One region of the Peribacillus sp. NPDC101481 genome, then DNA from elsewhere that is predicted to be linked to it. Evidence: riboswitches for the same ligand, from Rfam matches in the RefSeq annotation. Region 1 holds a riboswitch; each other region holds the start of a gene.
What was found. Region 1 has a riboswitch for glycine ahead of glyA (serine hydroxymethyltransferase). Riboswitches for the same ligand answer to the same signal wherever they lie in the genome.
Positions count from the first base shown of each region.

Region 2: it holds a riboswitch for glycine, as region 1 does, so the genes downstream of both, ACIROD_RS22170 (amino acid permease) here and glyA (serine hydroxymethyltransferase) in region 1, are expected to answer to the same signal.
Region 3: it holds a riboswitch for glycine, as region 1 does, so the genes downstream of both, gcvT (glycine cleavage system aminomethyltransferase GcvT) here and glyA (serine hydroxymethyltransferase) in region 1, are expected to answer to the same signal.

Region 1 is NZ_JBIWNJ010000002.1:1,804,786-1,808,831, reverse strand. It holds gene gcvT (glycine cleavage system aminomethyltransferase GcvT) at 1-596, opposite strand, end outside; gene glyA (serine hydroxymethyltransferase) at 735-1,985, opposite strand; glycine riboswitch at 2,170-2,274, opposite strand; gene ACIROD_RS18670 (amino acid permease) at 2,604-3,983, opposite strand.
Region 2 is NZ_JBIWNJ010000004.1:98,543-102,588, forward strand. It holds gene ACIROD_RS22160 (FAD-binding oxidoreductase) at 1-536, opposite strand, end outside; gene ACIROD_RS22165 (amino acid permease) at 856-2,244, opposite strand; glycine riboswitch at 2,747-2,825, shown strand; gene ACIROD_RS22170 (amino acid permease) at 3,032-4,046, shown strand, end outside.
Region 3 is NZ_JBIWNJ010000001.1:1,004,531-1,008,576, reverse strand. It holds gene ACIROD_RS04805 (DEAD/DEAH box helicase) at 1-970, opposite strand, end outside; glycine riboswitch at 1,347-1,434, shown strand; glycine riboswitch at 1,438-1,521, shown strand; gene gcvT (glycine cleavage system aminomethyltransferase GcvT) at 1,660-2,766, shown strand; gene gcvPA (aminomethyl-transferring glycine dehydrogenase subunit GcvPA) at 2,784-4,046, shown strand, end outside.

The DNA of each region.
Region 1 (4,046 bases):
TTTTCTCCTGTGTAACCTGTACGGGATACAAGTACGTCGGTAATCCCAGAGATGTTGACATGCTGGGCGAATTTAAAAGAACCAATTTCTGATAAATCTATTTCCGTTAGCTTTTGCAAAATGCTTTCTGCCTTTGGTCCTTGGATGGCAAGTTGAGCAATGTCTTCTGAAATATTCTGGAGCGCCATCTCTCCTTTTACTTGCTGCTTCATCCATTCGTAATCTTTCTCAATGTTTGCAGCATTAATGACAAGTAGATATTTTTCATTATCTAATTTATAAACTAATAAATCATCGACCGTTCCACCGTCTGGATAACACATTGCGGTATACTGTGCTTGATTGATGCCAAGCTTTGTTACATCGTTTGTAACAAGGTAGTTAATATAACTCTCGGCATCTTTCCCTTCCACAAGTACTTCTCCCATATGGGAAACATCAAAAAGTCCTGCTTGAGTTCGAACAGCTTCATGCTCTTCTAAAATGCTGGTAAATTGAACCGGCAGAGCCCAGCCACCAAAATTTATGACTTTTGCTCCGTATTTTTCATATACTTCAAAAAGCGGTGTTTGCTTTAATGCTGTTTCAATACCCATGGTTTACCCCCAATTATGATTTTCTGCAAAATAGTTCAACTGTTTCCGGTTTCTTTATTGCCAGGAGACATATCTCGCTGCCATGGCCGTTGCTCAGGTTTTCTGCAAAGGCATAATTCCATTAAGCTGTCCCTTTCTTTACACAGTAATTGGCTGTTGAAATAACGGATAACCATCACAAATCCCTTTGGTCGTTTCTCTTGCTTCCTGAAGAACGTCTTTATTCCCTTTACTCTTTAGAACGGTTGCAATCACTTCACCAATTTTCACCATCTCTTCTTTCTTCATGCCTCGAGTTGTTAAAGCTGCTGTCCCCATTCGGATACCGCTCGTAACAAATGGCTTTTCAGGATCATAGGGAATCGTATTTTTATTAACGGTAATGCCTGCGTCTTCCAATAATTTCTCTGCTTCTTTTCCTGTTAAATTCCACGGACGCAAATCTAAAAGGACAATATGATTATCTGTTCCACCAGAAACAAGGGCTGCACCTTCATTTTTTAATGTTTCGCCAAGTGTTGTAGCATTTTCAATGACTTGTTTCGCATAATCTTTAAAGCTTGGTTGTAAAGCTTCGTTGAATGCAACTGCTTTTGCTGCAATGATATGCATAAGTGGACCGCCTTGAATTCCAGGGAATACGGATTTATTAATCGCTTTGATAATTACTTCATCGTTTGTTAAAATGATGCCCCCCCGAGGTCCTCTTAATGTTTTATGAGTTGTACTTGTCACAACATCCGCATATGGGATTGGGGATGGGTGAAGACCAGTAGCTACCAGACCGGCTATATGAGCCATATCCACCATAAGTTTTGCACCAACTTGATCGGCAATTTCTCTAAATCGTGCAAAATTAATCGTTCTTGGATAGGCACTGGTTCCTGCAATAATCAATTTAGGTTTTTCTTTCTTTGCGATAGCTTCCAACTCATCATAATCAATTAACTGAGTATCTTCTCTAACTCCATAGGACACAACTTCAAACCATTTTCCTGAAACGCTGACTGGGCTTCCATGAGTTAAGTGGCCACCATGTGAAAGGTCCATTCCCATCACCTTATCACCAGGCTGAAGCAGTGCGAAAAAAACTGCGAAATTGGCTTGTGCACCTGAGTGAGGCTGAACATTTGCATATTTGGCACCGAAAAGTTTTGTTAGCCGCTCAATAGCCGTTTGTTCTGCCACATCTACAAATTCACACCCACCATAATAGCGCTTTCCTGGATAACCTTCTGCATATTTATTTGTCATCACGCTTCCCATTGCCTCTAATACATCTGGGCTAACAAAGTTCTCTGATGCAATCAACTCCAGTGTTTGATGTTGACGTTGTCCTTCTTTTTCAATCGCTTCAAAAATAGTTAAATCATTTTGATGTAAACTCATTTAAATTTCCTCCTAGACATTTTTATTAATTCTGAATTTTCGTTTAATTACTAATTCCAATATGGTACTAGACACTAAATTTCTTGCCCGCTACAAGCCTGCTTTTCTATAAAACTGTTAAAAATAGTATGCTTTACAACCTTTTTTGCACGCAAAAAAGGACAGAAAAGGGTCGTAGCGTTCTCTACCCTTCTCTGTCCTTTTACCTGAGAGTTTAGCTCCATTTTTTAATAGAGCCTTTCCCCTTTGGTGGCGTATATGTTAATACGCGCTCTCCAGAGGTGCGTCCATTTGTGGTTCCATCTACCTGAGAGATTTGTTCCAAGGGTCTTTTTGGAACTTGCTCCTTCGGTGGCTTGTCGCTTTGCACTCTCCCACAACTGTCATCCGCTTATTCAATTTAGTACATTTAGAATAATTGTTGAGCATAATTATGTCAAGTATTTTTGAAAGCGCTAACAATACTATTCTAAAATATTTATTTCGAATTATCATAAGATCAACCAGATATCTTTGTTTTTTTAAAACGGACAGATTTTTTACTCACCGAGTTGGAAAATATGGAGCGGCAACTATCTGGACAAACACCGCAAATAGAATCAAAGGATTTCTTGACTCTTAATTCCCCGCTATCTCTCTCTGATTCGCCTGATCCACCTTCGTTTTGCCCATCTTATAAATCGCAATCAGCATAATGAACCATACAGGTGTAACGAATAAGGCAACACGAGTGTCGTCCGCAAGTGCAAGAACCACAAGGACGAACGCTAGGAAAGCAAGGATCAAGTAATTGGAAATTGGATAAAGTGGTAATTTAAATTTGTTCTTTTTCACTAGATCTGGCCTTGTTTTACGGTATTTCAAATGACTGATGACTGTAATTCCCCAAATAAAGATGAAACATACTGTAGAAATACTTGTAATCAAGGTAAATACACCTTCAGGCATTAAATAGTTCAAAACAACGGAAATTAAAATGACAACAGTTGAAAAGAACAATGCATTGGAAGGTACTTTTCGGTCATTAAGTTTTGCAAACGGTACAGGTGCATTTTTATCTTTGGCAAGTGAATATACCATCCGGCTTGTACTGAAGATTGCGCTGTTACATGCCGAAGCAGCCGATGTTAGGACGACAAAATTAACGATACCAGCTGCACCAGCGATACCTACAGCCACAAATACTTGGACGAATGGGCTTTCCGTTGGGATGATTGCGTTCCACGGATAAACACTCATAATGACAATAAGTGCGCCAATGTAGAAAATTATAATCCGAATAGGAATATTATTGATCGCTTTGGGGATAACTTTTTCTGGATTTTCTGTTTCACCTGCTGTAAGTCCTACAAGTTCAATGCCCACAAACGCAAACACTACCATCTGGAATGAGAGGACAAAACCATTTATTCCATTTGGGAACATCCCTTCGTGTCTCCATAGATTCGTGAAACTTGCTGCGCCTGAATCAGTGGAAAAGCCTTTAATAATCATGAAAATACCGATAACAATTAGTGCTAGGATAGCGATGACCTTAATTAATGCGAACCAGAATTCCATTTCGCCAAAAAGTTTTACGGTTGCAAGATTCATAAATAGCAGAATGACTAGTGCAATTAATCCTGGCATCCATTGCGGTACGGAAGGAAACCAATACTGAGTATAAAGACCAACTGCCGTTAAGTCGGCCATTGCGATTGAAATCCAGCAAAACCAGTAGGTCCAGCCGGTTACAAATGCAGCCATATTACCTAAATAGTCTCTTACAAAGTCAACAAAGGAATGATAGTTCAAATTAGATAAGAGCAGTTCTCCAAGTGCGCGCATGATTAAGAAGCAAATGATGCCTGTAATCATGTAAGCAAATAGAATTGATGGCCCGGCTAAATGAATAGATTTTCCTGCCCCAAGAAATAATCCCGTTCCGATTGCCCCTCCAATAGCTATGAGTTGTACGTGCCTGTTTTTTAGCCCTCTATCCAACTTTTGTTCCTGCATACGATTTCCCACCTTCTACTTTTTTAGGCTACTTGGAATTTTCCCCTTTTAAAGGGTCAGCCT
Region 2 (4,046 bases), on a different contig from region 1:
AAATCACTATTAATTTTCCTATTTGCTTTAATAAGTTTGGCGCCCCTCTTTCCGCACGCCCTTACCATTTCTATTTCAAGCAAATTGTCACAAGTAAGTCCAAAGCGTCTCGATAACATGCCTATTCCACCGCCGAGCGTAAGGCCTACAAGACCAACACCGCTTTCGGTTCCAGCCGGAAGCGTCGTGCCATACTTCCATAGCGTATTATATACTTGACCTAAATCAGCTCCGGCTTCGATTTTTGCAATCATTTTTTCACGGTTGACCTTGATATTGTACATTTCACTTATATCAATGATTAGACCGCCATTCACTAATGAAAAATTTTCATAACTATGCCTGCCGCTCCTAACCCGGAAAGGTGTATGATTTTCCCGGGCCCACTTCAATGAATTCAATACATCATTGGAATTCTGACAAAACACAATGACCTTTGGAAATTTAGAAAAACTTAAGTTATTATTTATCCTGGCCTGCTCATACTCAGCATCATTAGGTGTAACGACCCGCCCGGTAAGCTTTGTTCTTTCCAAAATATACCCCCTCCCTCGGGTAAAGATGATGTTACATCCTATGAAAAAGTCTGTCAGGAAGACACATTCCATAAGCGTCCCACTGCTGGCATCCCTTGTTACGGGGACTAATTAGCTTTACTCGTGAGATTCGCTGATTTACTCGTGAGTTTCGCCATTTTACTCGTGAATTCCACCACTTTACTCGTAAGTTTTGCCGTTTTACTCGTGAATTTCGCTGGTTTACTCGAATTTCGCCATTTTACTCCTGAATTCCAACAATCACCAAAGACAAAAAAGCCCTTCTCGAATTAAGAGAAGGGCTTTCCGATAGAGTTTCTTATCCAGAAATTTCATCATCGGATTTAACATCCAATGGTGTTCGTTTATCCATTTTCAGCATGTAATAACTTGCTACGACCAAGGCTAGGAAAACGATCCCGACAACCAAGGAAATCCGGGTACTAGGATTGATCCACATACCGACCAACACCATCAGTAAGAAGGCAATTGTCGCATAGTTACTGTAAGGGGCCAACGGCATCTTGAACGGATGTTTCTCCATTTCAGCGGCATTTACCTTTCTGAATTTAAGCTCACTGATAAGTAAGACAAACCATGGAATCATCCCGGGTAATACACTCGCACTGTACACATAAAGGAATAATTGCGGCGGTGCAAGGTAATTCAGGATAACCCCGATGCCCAATCCTAATAGTACAGCGATCGTACAATATGCCGGCACTCCATTTTTAGATACTTTAGCAAAGACTTTTGGAGCTTGGCCATTCAATGCAAGTGTGTAAAGCATACGCCCTGCACTGAAAATCCCACTGTTGCATCCAGACATTGCCGCTGTGATTACGACAAAGTTGATGATTCCTGCTGCTGCTGTGATACCTATTTTAGCAAAGGTTGAAACGAATGGGCTTCCTAAGTCATCCAGTTGATCCCAAGGGAAGACTGTCACGATGACAAATATGGCACCAATATAGAAAATTAATATACGCCATATGATTGATTGGATAGCTTTTGTTACGGTCTTCCTTGGATCTTTCGCTTCTCCGGCTGTGATGCCGATAAGCTCAACGCCTTGATAGGATGCCACGACAAGGGAAAGCGCAAAGAAGAATCCTGTCCAGCCTCCCGTAAAGAAGCCGCCATTTTCCCATAGATTCGATAATCCAATCGCATCCCCGCCATTCCCTATTCCAAAGAAGATAAGGCCTAGGCCGGCAACGATCATCAATATGATCGTTATGATTTTTATAAGTGCAAACCAGAATTCAAATTCCCCGAAGGATTTAACTGAAATGAGGTTGGCCGCCCCCAAGATGATCATGGCGACCACACCTGGTATCCAAGCCGGTAAATCCGGGAACCAATATTGCATATACAACCCAACCGCGATGATTTCGGACATTCCGACGATTACCCATTGAAACCAATTGCTCCAAGCAGTCATATAACCTGCCAAAGGATGTATATAGCTGCTCGCAAAGGTTGCAAAAGAACCTGTAGTCGGTTCTAAATAGAGCATCTCACCCATGGAACGCATGATGAAAAATATAAAAATACCTGCGATGGCATAAGCAAGCATTACAGAGGGCCCGGTCCATTTGATCGTGCTCGCCGATCCCATGAATAACCCGACACCGATGGTTCCGCCCAAAGCTATCATTTGAATGTGACGTGCTTCCAGCCCTCTCTTTAATTCCTTGTTCGACATGTTTAACTCCCCCAGATGCAATATCGGTAATGCTTTTCCATCCTTAACACGAACGACTCTCTATTAATTATTGCGGTTAGAAATGCTTTATCGAAAAAAATATCAATAACACTTCAATTATGTTTTCTTATCTTATAATAGTAAATATTCTGTAAAAATACAATTGTATTTTTGAAATAAACAGTTACCAAATATATCTTGGCAATTTCCCTTATCTAAAAATATCATTTCAAAAAAATGATGTTCAATATTTCATAATAGTGATCATCCAAAAAACAAATTTTTCAAGTACCTTAATAAAAATTAAGACCACTATAAAACTACAGCTATTGCCGTTTTCACTTCAAAAAAAACTTGTTGACCTTCCGAAAAATAGATGATAGAATTCCAATATTATTTTATAAGCATAATGAATGATTCAGCAGTGGTAGATTATCACTGACAACATTTATTCACAACCGCATACAAGCAAGCGATGAATGCTATGGATGACACTATAGCAGGAGCAGCTTCTGGAGAGACTGTACAAGTTGCAGCGCCGAAGGATTCACAATCTCAGGCAAAAGGACAGAAGAGTAACGAATGATAAAATTGTTATTCTGAACCCTTTAAGAGATTGGTATTATCCAATCTCTTTTTTTATTGTCCATTTTGTGGTTGGACTAAAAACAACAGCTTTAAAACCAATGGGAAAGGCAAGCTGGACGAAAAAATCAGTCCCTCTCTCCAAGACCATTCAGGTAAATTCATTCACTACCAAGACTATAAAAAGACGGGGGAGTAAGAATTGGCAAAACAAGAATTAAAAAGAGATTTAAAAAATAGACATGTACAACTGATCGCAATAGGAGGAACCATTGGCACCGGATTATTTTTAGGTTCCGGAAAAGCCATACAATTAGCAGGACCTTCCATTTTATTTTCCTATCTGATAATAGGGATTGCCTTGTTTTTTGTGATGAGGGCACTAGGGGAATTGCTCTTATCCAATGCAGGGTATACATCATTCACTGAATTTGCAACCGAATATGTCGGTCCATGGGCCGGCTTCGTGACAGGGTGGACATATTGGTTCTGTTGGATCATGACCGCAATGGCCGATATCATAGCTGTCGGCGTCTATATGCAATATTGGTTCGATATCCCTCAATGGATTCCGGCTCTAATATGCCTAGTCATTCTGTTAGGATTGAACCTTTTGACCGTTAAGTTATTTGGTGAATTGGAATTCTGGTTTGCCATCATTAAAGTAATCACGATCATCGCCTTGATCGTCGTGGGGATCATCCTTTTGATCATCGGCTTCAATACCAATAGCGGAACGGTTTCCCTAACGAACCTATGGAATCATGGGGGCATGTTCCCTAATGGCATTTCTGGATTCCTATTATCTTTACAGCTGGTCGTCTTCTCATTTGTCGGTGTCGAATTGGTCGGGGTTTCCGCAGCAGAAACGGCAAACCCGAGAAAGAACATTCCATCTGCCATCAATAAAATCCCTGTCCGGATTTTACTTTTCTATGTTGGTGCACTATTCGTCATTCTCTGCGTCAACCCATGGACACAACTGGATGCCACGAGCAGCCCATTTGTAGAGGTCTTTGCGTTAATCGGCATTCCTGTCGCTGCAGGGATCATCAACTTCGTCGTTTTGACATCCGCTGCTTCTGCATGCAACAGCGGTTTATTTTCAACGAGCCGAATACTTTATACGTTAAGCAGGAATGGCGAAGCCCCTGCTAAACTGGAAAAATTAAATAAACAGGCTGTTCCGAGCAATGCCTTATTAACATCCACAATCG
Region 3 (4,046 bases), on a different contig from region 1:
AGACCGCCTCTCTGCTGCTGCATGCTTCCCTTTGGAGAGTGAGAGCCGAAAAGGCGCTTCCTTTAGAACCATCCGAAATAGGTTTGAATTTGGAAACAGCATCGTACAATGCTTGTTCCGTTGGAGAAAATTCAATGGTGATGGTCTCCACATGCCGTTTTGTCCATTCAATGCCAGTATCGGCCCGCCGGTTTCGAATCATGACAGTGTTGACAAGTTCCTTTAGGTGTTCATCTTCAATAATGTTCCGGCCTTTCCCTTTATACTTTTCTGAAAAAAGTGAGGCATTTCCCAAGTGGCCTGGTTTCAATAACGAAACGAGGTGGAAAATTTCCTCGACTTTATTTTGAATCGGAGTGGCTGTCAGGAGTAAACAAAATTTCTTTTTCAGATTTTGGACGAATTCATAGTTCTTCGTCTTATTATTTTTAAGTTTATGAGCTTCATCAATAATGATGAAGTCGTATTCCTGCTTGAAAATGATATCTCGATGTGGAGCTCGTTTCGCTGTATCAATGGATGAAATGACCACATCACAGGAGTCCCAAACATAGCTTTTTCTCTGAACGACTGCCGGTATATGAAACTTGGTGTTCAATTCAAAAGCCCATTGTGTGACAAGGGAAGCCGGAACAAGGATCAAAACTTTTTTTACAAGGCCCCTAATCATATACTCTTTTAGGATCAATCCAGCTTCAATTGTTTTTCCGAGCCCTACCTCATCAGCTAAAATGGCTTTTCCATTCATCTTTTCCACCACTTGCTTGGCTGCTTCCAATTGATGGGGAAGCGGGGTTAACTGCGGAAGGTGCTTGGGCGCCTGTAAACCTTCAAAATCAGGGATGATAAGATTTTCCTCCATTTGAACCGCGAGCTTATAAAGCTCCCAGTTTCCCCATGGACCGTCATTTTCCATCTTTTGCAGAAACTCGTCATTCCATTCAGAATTAAAGGATATATTGATTTTCATAGAAATAACTCCCTCTTAAATCATATTTTCCTTAATAAAAGGTCAAAACCCGAACATTTCATATGTGAAGTAATAAAAATATTTCTCTTCAAAAGATATTGCAGAGATAAGTTTCTTAGGGTAGGATATAAGTATATTTAGAAAATTCCAATTTCCCAACGCTACAAAGAATCTTTGTACATCGATTTTGCAGTTCGCGTTTTCTTAGTATGGGCTATAGACTTCTAATTTATCCAAGATTACTGAAGGAGACCAATCAAACGGTTTCTGAGGTTTCAGGAGAATTGGCAGAGAATGCATTCCACGATGCTCAGGGGTTTTACCGATGTTTGGTGGCTTATTCGCTTCCTTTCATTGGTAGACCATTTATATGCGGGTGAAGATAAGGGGAGAGACTACGGATGTAGCGCCGAAGGAGCAAACTTAGCAGTGAATCTCTCAGGCAAAAGAACTCTTATTGGACGCAACTCTGGAGAGCGCCGCCCGTTTTGGGACGGCCACCAAAGGGGAAAACCTATTACATAGGTAAACTTTCAGGTTTCAGGACAGAGAAAAAGCTCAAACGGGCTTTCTCTGTCCTTTTTTGTGCTTTTTTCACATCATGAATCAGGATATATCTGATGCGTAATGACAAGAAGCTTTTGATAATGAAGCCAATTAATTTAAAAAAATCTGAAGGGGGTCATTTTTTGACCGATTTAAAAAGAACACCACTATTTGAGGTTTATCGTGAATACGGAGGTAAAACGATTGATTTTGGCGGCTGGGAACTTCCTGTCCAATTTTCGGGTATAAAGGACGAACATGAAGCCGTACGTACAAAAGCGGGGTTATTCGATGTTTCCCATATGGGTGAAGTCGATGTTAAGGGTCCTGGGAGCCTTTCCTTTTTACAAAAGATGCTGACTAATGATATATCAAAGCTGAAACAGGGCGGTGCCCAATATTCCGCCATGTGTTATGAAAACGGAGGCACGGTTGATGATCTAATCGTGTATAAAAGGTCTGAGGATGACTATCTGCTCGTGGTCAATGCAGCGAACACAGAAAAAGATTTCAATTGGCTGCAAGCTCATTTATCGGAAGATGTCCAAATCAAGAATGTATCTAGTGACTATACACAGCTGGCACTTCAAGGGCCATCTGCAGAGAAGATTTTACAAAAACTATCGGGAAATACTGCTTTAAGTGAAATTGGATTTTTCAAGTTCAAGGAAAATGTCATGATTAACGGTATCTCCACGATGGTATCCCGTACTGGATACACTGGTGAGGATGGCTTTGAGATATATAGTGACAGTGAAAATGGTCCAGCCCTTTGGAAGGCGATTATGGATGCCGGAAACGAAGAGGGAGTTCAGCCGATTGGTTTAGGTGCTCGTGATACCCTGCGTTTTGAAGCGAAACTGCCGTTGTATGGGCAGGAGCTTTCAGCAGACATCACCCCGATAGAAGCCGGGATTGGTTTTGCAGTAAAAGTCGATAAGGAAGTTGATTTTTTCGGGAAAGCCGTTCTTGCTGAGCAAAAGGAGAAAGGAGCTCCTCGCAAGCTTGTGGGAATTGAAATGATAGACCGTGGCATTCCACGTCATGGGTATAAGGTCTACAGCGGTGATAAAGTCATTGGCGAGGTCACGACCGGTACCCAATCACCAACGTTGAAGAAAAACGTGGGTTTGGTACTTATCGATAAGGAATTTTCAGTGCTGGATGCGGAAGTCGAAGTGGAGATCCGTTCCAAACGTTTGAAAGCCGTTATAATACAAACACCTTTTTATAAAAAACCACGTAAATAGAGGGGAATGGTCATTAGATGAAACATCGTTATTTACCCATGACAGAGCAAGATAAACAAGAAATGCTGAAAGCGATAGGGGTATCCACTGCTGAAGAACTTTTCAATGATATCCCTGAGAGCGTTCGTTTTCAAGGAGAATACGATATCAAGCCTGCTAAATCGGAACCAGCATTAATGAAAGAATTATCAAGGCTTGCTGCCAAGAATGCGGATCTTAAAAACTATGCTTCCTTCCTTGGTGCGGGTGTCTATGACCATTATGCACCGGTCATCGTCGATCATGTTCTATCCCGTTCTGAATTTTACACGGCTTATACACCCTATCAGCCTGAAATTTCACAGGGAGAGCTTCAAGCAATCTTTGAATATCAAACGATGATATGTGAATTGACGGGCATGGATGTGGCTAACTCCTCCATGTATGACGGCGGGACAGCGCTGGCTGAAGCAGCCATGCTTGCTTCAGGACAGACACGGCGCAAGAAGATTCTCATTTCAGGAACCGTTCATCCTGAATCAAGAGAAGTCGTGAAGACATATGCGAAAGGGCAACGCGTGGAAGTGATCGAAATTCCTTATAAAGACGGTGTGACGGACTTAGCTGCTTTAAAGGAATTGGCGAATGAGGACATTGCAGGAGTGATCGTGCAATATCCGAACTTTTTTGGCCGGATCGAGCCATTGAAGGAAATGGAAGAAATCATTCATGGCGTCAAATCCATGTTTATCGTTTCCAGTAATCCGCTTGCATTGGGAGCTTTGACATCCCCTGGTGCACTCGGTGCAGATATCGTAACGGGGGATGCCCAGCCATTCGGCATTCCAGCGGCATTCGGTGGACCTCATTGTGGATATTTTGCGGTTACTAATAAACTTGTTCGGAAAGTTCCGGGCCGACTCGTCGGTCAAACCGTGGATGAAAATGGTAAAAGGGGATTTGTACTAACGCTACAAGCTCGTGAACAGCACATTCGCCGTGACAAAGCCACATCCAACATTTGTTCCAATCAAGCTTTGAATGCGTTGGCAGCTTCTGTTGCAATGACCGCCCTTGGGAAAAAGGGTGTCAAGGAAATGGCCGTGCAAAATATTCAAAAAGTGCATTATGCGAAAAAAGCAATTATGGCAGTAGGGGTGGAACTGATATTCGACGGTCCTTCGTTCAATGAATTTATCATTAAACTGCCTGCTTCGTTTTCAGAAATCAATAAAAGCCTTTTTGAAAAAGGGATGATCGGCGGCTTTGATTTAGGGACGGTTTATCCTGAGCTGAAAGAC